Regions from separate parts of the Halopseudomonas salina genome, predicted to be linked through region 1. Evidence: predicted binding sites of a transcription regulator. Region 1 holds the regulator's gene; the other holds the start of a gene.
What was found. The regulator FliA, encoded in region 1, starts transcription of late flagellar genes. The targets are predictions, from matches to a motif close to CTAAAGTTTNNNNNNNNNNNGCCGNTAA.
Positions count from the first base shown of each region.

Region 2: the regulator FliA is predicted to act here: its motif matches at 3,201-3,228, upstream of IEV54_RS03260 (methyl-accepting chemotaxis protein).

Region 1 is NZ_BMFF01000003.1:179,961-185,243, forward strand. Features, by position in the region: gene IEV54_RS08205 (chemotaxis protein CheA) at 1-497, opposite strand, end outside; gene IEV54_RS08210 (protein phosphatase CheZ) at 525-1,319, opposite strand; gene IEV54_RS08215 (chemotaxis response regulator CheY) at 1,337-1,714, opposite strand; gene IEV54_RS08220 (RNA polymerase sigma factor FliA) at 1,931-2,668, opposite strand; gene fleN (flagellar synthesis regulator FleN) at 2,665-3,492, opposite strand; gene flhF (flagellar biosynthesis GTPase FlhF) at 3,522-4,889, opposite strand; gene flhA (flagellar biosynthesis protein FlhA) at 4,918-5,283, opposite strand, start outside.
Region 2 is NZ_BMFF01000001.1:668,072-673,354, reverse strand. Features, by position in the region: gene IEV54_RS03270 (ribonucleoside-diphosphate reductase subunit alpha) at 1-1,524, shown strand, start outside; gene IEV54_RS03265 (ribonucleotide-diphosphate reductase subunit beta) at 1,814-3,076, shown strand; gene IEV54_RS03260 (methyl-accepting chemotaxis protein) at 3,265-4,581, shown strand; gene IEV54_RS03255 (class I SAM-dependent DNA methyltransferase) at 4,636-5,283, opposite strand, start outside.

The DNA.
Region 1 (5,283 bases):
GTAATATCGCCCTCGGCTACTGTCGCTTCCGGCGCCTGGACGGCCTGCGGTTCAGGTGTCGCCGGACTGGCTTCGGTGGGCAGTGGGTCGCTTGCGGGCTCGTCAGCAGCTGGCGTTGCCAGTCGTGCAAGGGCCTCGAGCAGGGCTGGATCGGCGGGCGTTGGCGGGGTGCGCTCGCGCACTTCGTCAAACATGGTGTTGACGCTGTCCAATGCCTGGAGGACGACGTCCATCAGCTCGGAATCAACCTTTCGCTCGCCCTTGCGCAGGATATCGAAGACGTTCTCGGCGATGTGACAGCAGCCTACCAGCGCGTCGAGCTGAAGAAATCCGGCGCCACCCTTGACGGTATGAAAGCCGCGGAAGATAGCATTGAGCAAGTTGGTATCGTCGGGACGATTTTCCAGCTCGATAAGCTGTTCGGACAACAATTCCAGAATCTCTCCGGCCTCAACCAGAAAGTCCTGGAGGATCTCTTCATCCGCATCAAAGCTCATGCATCCACTCCCGGGTAGCGCTTGTTATTAGAAGCCCAGGCTGGACAGAAGGTCATCGACTTCATCCTGCCCTGAGACAACATCTTCTCTTTTATCGGCATGAATCTGCGGACCTTCACCCTTGGGTGACACTTTTTTTGCTTCGGGGGTGGCTTTCTGATGCTCTATGCCGGCAAAACGATCCACCTGACCGGCCATGCGTACCAGATCCAGCAAGCTTTCCTCGACGTCATGCACCAGAGTAATCACCCGCTTGATCACCTGACCGGTGAGGTCCTGATAATCCTGAGCCATGACAATCTCATTCAACTGACCGCTGACCTGGGTGGCTGAGCTTTCGGTTTTCTCCAGAAAGTCACCCATGCGCTTGTACAGGTCGCGGAATTCGCCGGCGGCCATTTCGCGTCGCTGCAGACGTTCCCAGTCGGTGCGCAGTGCAGCGGCTTCCTGGCCCAGATTGGCAACGATAGGCGCACTGGCGTCAACCAGATCCATGGTGCGGTTGGCCGCCTTGTCGGTGAGTGTCACGACATAGTCCAACCGATCCGAGGCATCCGAGATACGCGTGGCTTCAACATCATCACCCAGCGCCTGGCTGGTATCGAGCTGAAAGTTGACGATGGCGTTGTGCAGCGCACGCGTCAGCAGCCCCACTTCATGATAGAGACCGCGGTCGCGTGCCTGATTGATCGCGTGAATGACCAGTATGGCTTCGCCGAACTGCCCTTTCTCCAAGAGATCGACCAACTGCCGCGCATTGTCCTTCAGGGAATGTTCGTATTCCTGAGCGGTAGCCTGGCCGGTGTCCTTACTTAACGCCATAACCTGTACCCCGGTTGTTATTTAGCCTGAACGCGCTCGAAGATCTTCTCGATCTTTTCCTTGAGTGCCTGAGCGGTAAACGGCTTGACAACGTAACCGTTCACACCGGCCTGGGCGGCCTCGATGATCTGATCGCGTTTGGCTTCAGCGGTAACCATCAACACCGGGAGATGCTTGAGGCGTTCGTCAGCTCGTACTGCACGTAGCAGATCGATGCCGCTCATGCCGGGCATGTTCCAGTCGGTAACCAGAAAGTCAAAATTACCGCTTTGCAGCATTGGCAGCGCGGAGGTGCCATCATCGGCTTCCGCCGTGTTGGTGAACCCCAGGTCGCGCAACAAATTCTTGATGATGCGCCTCATCGTTGAAAAATCATCAACGATGAGAATTTTCATATTCTTGTCCAAGTCGACCTCCGTACACACCAGGAAGAGTGCGTTGTCACACTCCGTTAAGCTACTGGCCAAACAAGCCTTTCACGTTTTATTGACGCCAGTGTAACCGGAGTGGCCCAATCGTGCTGCCTCCGCTGACATTAGTTCGTCTTCGTACCTGTTACTGCCAGGCGATATTCTCGTTCTGTGGGCATTGTCCGGATGTTGACCACAAAATCAATCATTTCGCCATCCGCCCAGCCTGGCGCGCAGCCGCGCTGCGCACTGACTGTGTAACTGACTGACGCGCGACTCACTGACACCAAGCACTGCGCCTATTTCCTTGAGGTTCAGCTCTTCGTCGTAATATAGCGACAGCAGCAGACGCTCACGCTCGGGCAGGGTGTCAATTGCTTCCACCAGAGCCTGGCGAAAACGCTGGTCCTCCAGCCCGCCAAAGGGCTCTTCGTCGCCGTGTGCGTCGGCCCGGGTTCCGGATTCGAGCAGGTCATCGAAGCTGAACAGCTTGCTGCCGGCTGTATCATTGAGGATCGAATAATATTCCTCAAGACTCATTTCCAGCTCTGCAGCTATCTCCTGATCCTTGGCATCACGTCCCAGCCGCGACTCGACGGCGCGCACTGCATCACTGACCATGCGAGTATTGCGGTGTACCGAACGTGGCGCCCAGTCACCCTTGCGTACCTCATCGAGCATGGCCCCACGAATACGGATACCGGCATAGGTCTCGAAGCTGGCGCCCTTGGAATTGTCAAACTTGCGAGAGGCTTCGAGCAAGCCGATCATGCCGGCCTGTATAAGATCATCAACCTGGACGCTGGCCGGCAGGCGGCCCAGCAGATGGTAGGCAATACGCTTGACCAGAGGAGCGAACTGTTCGACCAGACGATCCTGGGAACCCGCGGAACCCTGTGCGCGTGTATACATGCTCACCCCACCTGCCGTTAAGGTCATAGGCCTGTTCCGGTCTGTTGCACCAGGCGCTCGACAAAAAATTCAAGGTGGCCGCGTGGATTGGCCGGTAATGGCCAGGCGTTCACCTTCTGTGCGATCCCGCGGATCGCCAGCGATGCCTTGCTACGCGGGAAAGCATCATATACCGCGCGCTGTTTCTGCACCGCCTTGCGTACGTTTTCATCGTAGGGTACCGCGCCAACATACTGCAGGGCCACATCCAGAAACCGATCGGTGACCTTGGTCAGCTTGCTGAACACCAGACGACCTTCCTGGGGAGTGTGAACCATGTTGGCCAACACGCGAAAGCGCGTCATGCCGTGGTCACGATTAAGCAGTTTGATCAGCGCATAGGCGTCGGTAATCGAGGTGGGCTCATCGCAGACAACCACCAGAACTTCCTGGGAGGCGCGTACGAAGCTCACAACCGAATCGCCGATTCCGGCGGCGGTGTCGACAATCAGCACATCGATATTGTCACCGATTTCACTGAACGCCTGAATCAGACCCGCATGCTGCTGGGGATTGAGGTTGACCATGCTGGCAGCGCCGGAAGCGGCTGGAACGATGCGGATCCCCCCGGGGCCGTTGAGCAGCACATCGCGCAGCTCGCAGGTTCCTTCCAGCACGTCAGCCAGCGTCGCCTTGGCCTTGAGTCCGAGCAGAACGTCGACGTTGGCCAGACCAAGGTCAGCATCAAGCAGGACGACACGCCGCCCCAAATCGGCAAGTGCGAGGCCGAGATTGACTGACACGTTGGTCTTGCCTATGCCGCCCTTGCCGCCGGTGACCGCAATAACCTGAACCGGATGTTTGCTGCCCATCTGCGTTGATTACCTTCTTATAAGTTCGGTTAGCTTGCCCGCTGGGTGTGTAGTATACCGGCAAACACATCTGCCATGGCCTGATCTGCCGGCGCCTCGTTGCCCGCCAGACTGACCGCGCGGCTGACCAGCTGATGCCCCACTGCCTTGGCAATATCATCCGGTATGCGCTGGCCATCTGCCAGATAGGCTACCGGTAAACCCTGTTGCATGGCCAGACCCAATGCTTCTCCGAGAGTGGCTGCCTCGTCGACCTTGGTCAACACGCAACCGCTGAGGCCACAGACCTTGTAGGTGTGATAAGCAGCCTTGAGCACCTGATACTGACTGGTTGCTGCCAGCACCAGCAACTTGCTGACACGATGGCCCAGTGCCGCCAGTTGATTGAGCTGGCCGTGAAGATGCGGGTCCTGGGCCTGAAGGCCGGCGCTGTCGACCAGCACCAGGCGCTTGCCGGAGAATTCCTGAAGCACATCGGCCAGGCTGTTTTGCTCGTCAACCACGCGCACCGGCACATTGAGAATACGCCCAAGGGTACGCAATTGCTCGTGGGCACCAATGCGATAGGTATCCATGGTGACCAGAGCCACATGCTGGCTGCCATGCTTGAGCACATAGCGTGCGGCAAGCTTGCCCAGGGTGGTGGTCTTGCCGGCGCCGGTGGGACCGACCAATGCAACAATGCCGCCCTGATCAACCAGCTCTTCGCGCATGACCGGGATGCTGTGGGCCAGGTGCGCCAGCAGCATCCGCCAGGCCTGGCGCGTATTGGTTTCGTTAGCTACCAGTTGCAGCAGCTTCTGGCTCAATTCGGCTGGCAGGCCCAGTTGGGTAAGACGCCGCCAGAGGCTGGCCTGTTGTGGGCGCTGCTGATTGACCTGACCCCAGGCCATGCTACCCAACTGCGCTTCGAGCATTTCGCGCAGACCGGCAATTTCATCGCGCATGGCGCTCAGGCCGGAGCTGCTTTCGGGTTCGGAGTGAGTCTGCTGCCGAGTGGGTGCTGCCTGGGCGCGGGGCGCCTCGGGGACCGGGTCGGCGATTTCGTTATTCAGTCTGTCGAGCAGCTCGCGGGCAACAGGCGAGCCATCGCGCACTGCCTGGCGCATGGTCTCGCCAAACAACTGCCGATTGACGCTGGGCTGCTCGGTCGAACGGTCGCCGGCCTCAAGCTGAGCCCGGGCGCTGACGATGCGCTCCTGGGTTTTCTTGAGCTCCTGGCTCAGGCCTGGGGTGGGCGGAGTCAGGCGTGGCGCTTCGTAGTCCACCGCGGCGGTCAGTTCCACGCCGCCAACAACCCGGCGGTTGCCGATAATCGAGGCGTCGGCACCCAGCTCCTCGCGGACCAGCTTCATCGCCTGGCGCATATCGGCAGCAAAGAACCTTTTTACTTTCATGGCTGACCCACCCTTCTATTCGTATGTATTAGCTTTGGCCGACCGTAGCAACGATGGTGACCTGCTTGCTGTCCGGTATTTCCTGGTAGGACAGCACATGGGCTCCGGGGGCTGCGTAGCGAACAAACTTGGCCATCATGCCGCGAACCGGTCCCGCTACCAGCAATATCGCCGGCTTGCCCTGCACTTCCTGCCGCTGTACCGCATCGGCCAGTGAACGCTGAAGCTTCTCGGCCATGCCCGGTTCGAGCATGATGCCGTCGTCACCCCCCTGACCGGCCTTCTGTAGACTCTGTAGCAATATCTGTTCCAACCTTGGCTCCAGAGTGATCACAGGTAGCTCCGAGTCAAGCCCTACAATGCTTTGTACGATGGAGCGAGCCAGCGCCACGCG
Region 2 (5,283 bases), on a different contig from region 1:
TACCTGGAAACCTGGCACCTGGACATCGAGGAATTCCTCGAGCTGCGCAAGAACACCGGTGACGACCGCCGCCGCACCCACGACATGAACACCGCCAACTGGATTCCGGATTTGTTCATGAAGCGCGTGTTCGACGACGGCATGTGGACACTGTTCTCCCCCTCCGATACGCCCGACCTGCACGATCTGACCGGCAAGGCCTTCGAGGAGCGTTACGAGTACTACGAAGCGCTGATCGAGTACGGCAAGCTCAAGCTGCACAAAACCATCAAGGCCCGCGACCTGTGGCGCAAGATGCTCAGCATGCTGTTCGAAACCGGCCACCCGTGGCTCACCTTCAAGGACGCCTGCAACCTACGCAGCCCGCAGCAGCACGCTGGCGTTGTCCACAGCTCCAACCTGTGCACCGAGATTACCCTCAACACCTCGGCCGACGAGATCGCCGTATGCAACCTCGGCTCGATCAACCTGCCGCAGCATATCGTCGACGGCAAACTGGACACTGCCAAGCTCGCTGCTACGGTCAAGACCGCCGTGCGCATGCTGGATAACGTGATCGACATCAACTACTACTCGGTGCCCCAGGCGCGCAATTCGAACCTCAAGCACCGCCCGGTCGGCCTGGGCATCATGGGCTTTCAGGATGCGCTCTACCTGCAGCACATCGCCTACGGCTCCGACGCTGCGGTCGAGTTCGCCGACAACTCCATGGAAGCGGTCAGCTACTACGCCATCCAGGCCTCCTGCGATCTGGCCGAAGAGCGCGGCAGCTACTCCAGCTTCGACGGCTCGCTGTGGAACCAGGGCATTCTGCCGCTGGACTCGCTGGACATCCTTACCGAGCAGCGTGGCGCCAAGTACATCGAAGTCGACCGCAGCCAGACCCTGGACTGGGAACCCCTGCGCCAGCGCGCGAAAAAAGGCATCCGCAACTCCAACATCATGGCCATCGCACCGACCGCGACCATCGCCAACATCACCGGCGTATCCCAGTCGATCGAACCGACCTACCAGAACTTGTATGTGAAATCGAACCTCTCCGGCGAGTTCACCGTGATCAATCCCTACCTAGTACGCGACCTCAAGGCCCGCAACCTGTGGGATCCGGTCATGGTCAACGATCTGAAGTTCTACGACGGCTCGGTCCAGCAGATCGAACGCATCCCGGCGGACCTCAAAGCCCTGTACGCCACCGCGTTCGAAGTGGAAACCAAGTGGATAGTCGAAGCCGCCAGCCGTCGCCAGAAGTGGATCGACCAGGCCCAATCCCTCAACCTGTACATCGCCGGCGCCTCGGGCAAGGCACTGGACGTGACCTACCGCATGGCCTGGTACCGCGGCCTGAAAACCACCTACTACCTCCGCGCCCTGGCTGCGACCAGCACCGAGAAATCGACAGTGGAAACCGGCAAGCTCAACGCCGTATCGTCGGGCGGCAACGGCGTATCAGCCGCCCCTGCAGGCCCCGCACCCGTGCCGAAAGCCTGCGCGATTGACGAGCCTGATTGCGAGGCATGCCAATAAAAAGCGACAAGCTGCAAGCTGCAAGCGACAAGCAGCTCGGAGTTTGCGCCCCCGGGTAGCAGGAACACTCACTACCCCTGGCGTCATTCCCGCGAACGCGGGAACCCATTTTGACCTTCGGGGTTCGGCATGAGGCACAGCGCTTACAGCCACCCCCGAATGGATCCCCGCGTTCGCGAGGATGACGGGGAGAGACCGAGGATGACCGCGCGAGAGCTCGCGCCACCCAAATTAACCAACTTGCAGCTTGCCGCTTGAAGCTTGCAGCTGCGACTGAAAGGAGCCAACCATGCTCAGCTGGGACGAACTAGACACACCCGAAACCTCCGCAGCCCCGCATCTGGGAATGTCGAGTTCCACCTCGACAAAAGCGGACCACGCCGAACCCGCAGTCGAAACCGCGGAGAGCACCCCAGCCAACGTCGCCGACGCCCGCCAGGTCAGCGATGACGACTCAGCCGCCATCGCCCGCGCCAAGGCGGCACTGGATGCCCTCGATGTGCAGGAAGGCCTCGACGAACTGGAAGGCTCGGCCGCCCGGGTCAGCGTCGACACCAAGCGCATGATCAACTGCCGCGCCGACCTCAACCAGCTCGTGCCCTTCAAGTACGACTGGGCCTGGCAGAAGTACCTCGATGGCTGCTCAAACCACTGGATGCCGCAGGAGGTCAACATGACCGCCGACATCGCCCTGTGGAAAAATCCTGAAGGCCTCACCGACGACGAGCGCCGTATCGTCAAGCGCAACCTGGGCTTCTTCTCCACCGCCGATTCGCTGGTCGCCAACAACCTGGTGCTAGCCGTCTACCGCCTGATCACCAATCCCGAGTGCCGCCAGTACATCCTGCGCCAGGCCTTCGAAGAGGCAATCCACACCCACGCCTACCAGTACTGCATCGAGTCCCTGGGCATGGATGAAGGCGAGATCTTCAACATGTACCACGAGATTCCAAGCGTGGCGAAAAAGGCCGCCTGGGGCCTCAAGTACACCCGTTCGATCTCCGACCCGACCTTCAACACCGGCACCGTCGAGACCGACAAGGAACTGCTGCGTAACCTGATCGCCTACTACTGCGTGCTTGAAGGTGTGTTCTTCTACTGCGGCTTTACCCAGATCCTGTCCATGGGTCGCCGTAACAAGATGACCGGCGTTGCCGAGCAGTTCCAGTACATCCTGCGCGACGAGTCCATGCACCTGAACTTCGGCATCGACGTGATCAATCAGATCAAGATCGAGAACCCGCACCTGTGGGATGCCAGCATGAAGGACGAAGCCACGCAGATGATTCTGCAGGGCACCCAGCTGGAAATAGAATACGCCCGGGACACCATGCCCCGCGGCGTGCTCGGCATGAACGCAGCGATGATGGAGGACTACCTCAAGTTCATCGCCAACCGCCGCCTGACCCAGATCGGTCTCAAGGAAGAGTACCCGGGCACCGTTAACCCCTTCCCGTGGATGAGCGAGATCATGGACCTGAAGAAAGAGAAGAATTTCTTCGAAACGCGGGTCATCGAGTACCAGACCGGTGGCGCGTTGAGCTGGGATTGATCGTCTGCGTTTTCGACTGAGGTGATGATGCACCGCGCGATGGAGCCGGTGCCATCACTTGCGCCCGAAAAATCTGTATCGCGCTCTACAGCCTAATTTAGAGCCCTATTCAGCACTTTTCCGAATCAAGAAAATGGGCAGTCTGCCGATAGATAAAGGCACGAAAATTCAACTGCGTTGAGGTATCCATGTTCGGATCACGTGTTCGCGATGCACTTCAAGTAAGCAAACAGCAACTGGCCATTCAAAATCAGATCCTGGACGCCATTGCTCATACCATGGCAATGATCGAGTTCTCTCCAAGGGGGGAAATCCTCAACGCAAACCCCCTATTTCTTAAAGTTGTCGGGTATGACCTCGAAGAAGTCCTGGGCAAACAACACAGTGTGTTCTGTACCCCCGAACTAGCGCGCAGCAACGAATATCAGCGTTTCTGGCAGCGACTGGCCAAGGGTGACAGTTTCAGTGACAGATTCATGCGGTTGGCCAAGGGCGAACGTCCAATCTGGCTTGAGGCAAGCTATATCCCGGTCATGGACCAGCAAGGCAATGTGACCAAGGTCATCAAACTCGCAACGGACATCACCCGGGCGATGAAGGCTGAGCAAGAACATAAGAGCCTGCTCAACGCCATCAACCGTTCAATGGCGGTAATCGAATTCACTCTGGACGGCCATATCGTCAGCGCCAACGACAACTTTCTGCAAAGCATGGGCTACCGGCTGGAAGATGTAAAAGGCAAACACCACCGGATCTTCTGCGATGCAGAAACGGCTGCCAGCAACCAATACCAGCAAGCCTGGCAGCGCTTGAACAAAGGTGAGTACCTTTCAGATCGATTCAAACGCATAAACCGCAGCGGCCAGACAATCTGGCTGCGCGCGACCTACAACCCCCTGTATGACTCCAATGGCAAACTCTACGGTGTAGTGAAGTTTGCCAGTGACATCACCAACCAGGTCGAAAGACGACATGCAGAGTCTTCTGCAGCCAAGCTGGCGTTCGACATTGCTGCGGAAACAGACGAGAGTGCCCGCGAGGGTACTGAAACTGTTCAGGCAACAGTTGAGGTCGTGCGATCAATTGCGTCGGAGTTGGAACAGGTTTCAGAGCACATCAATGCCCTCGGTAACCAGTCGGAACGGATCAACAGCATAGTTCAGGTGATTCGTGGCATAGCCGAGCAGACCAACCTCTTGGCCCTTAACGCCGCCATCGAAGCCGCACGAGCCGGCGAACAAGGCCGCGGATTTGCCGTAGTAGCAGACGAAGTACGCAACCTGGCAGCCCGAACCAGCCAGGCCACCCTCGAAATCAACGACGTGGTCCTGAAAAACATGGAGCTGGCGCAGCAGGCAGTGAGCGGTATGGGTGAAAGCAAAACCAAGTCAGAACAGGGTGTCCAACTGGCCAACCAGGCAGGTGCAGTCATGCTGAAGATTCGTGACGAGGCGCAGCGTGTAGTTGATGCTATTGGCCAATTTTCCAATGCTATTGAGGAATGACCGGCAAAGACACAGAAAATCTTGAGTGGGCGCAGTAATATCGCGCCCCAGGGCCTATCTTTTCACACAAACAAACAGCGCATTCCCCGACATTCCATCCCAGGGCTTGATTGTCCCGTAGTCATGCTCGAGCACGTGCACCTCGAAGTAAGGCTGCAACAGCGCAGTCAGCTCATCGAAAGTCACAGCCACCATGGGATGCTGATCCCGCCAGATCTGGGTCACATTGGCTGCCGTTCTTTCAATACGCAGTTTCAGCGACTGCTGCTCACCCTCCCCCGAATAGTGCCACCCGGAACTGAAGTTGAAATGGCCCTCTCCATTCAGAACCGAATGCGACATATAGGAGTCATTGTCGATCCTGTATTTGTCGACCGCGTTGAAGCAGAACAGCCCACCGCTGACCAACGCGCCATGCACACTGGCAATGCACGCCTTGAGCCGCTCGATTTCGGCGCTGTAGTGTATGGAATACAGAAAACAGGTAATCAGATCAACCGGCTGCTCGACCGCAAACTGACACATATCCTGCAGAGAGAACTGCGCCTCGGGACAGCGAATCAGCGCCCGGTCCAGCATGGGCTGGTTGATGTCGAGCCCACTGCTCTGATACCCCGCATCCAGTAGATGCCGCACATGCGGCCCCGTCCCGCAGGCCAGATCCAGATGCCGCTTTCCGCCATTGCCCAGCAGCTGCTGCAA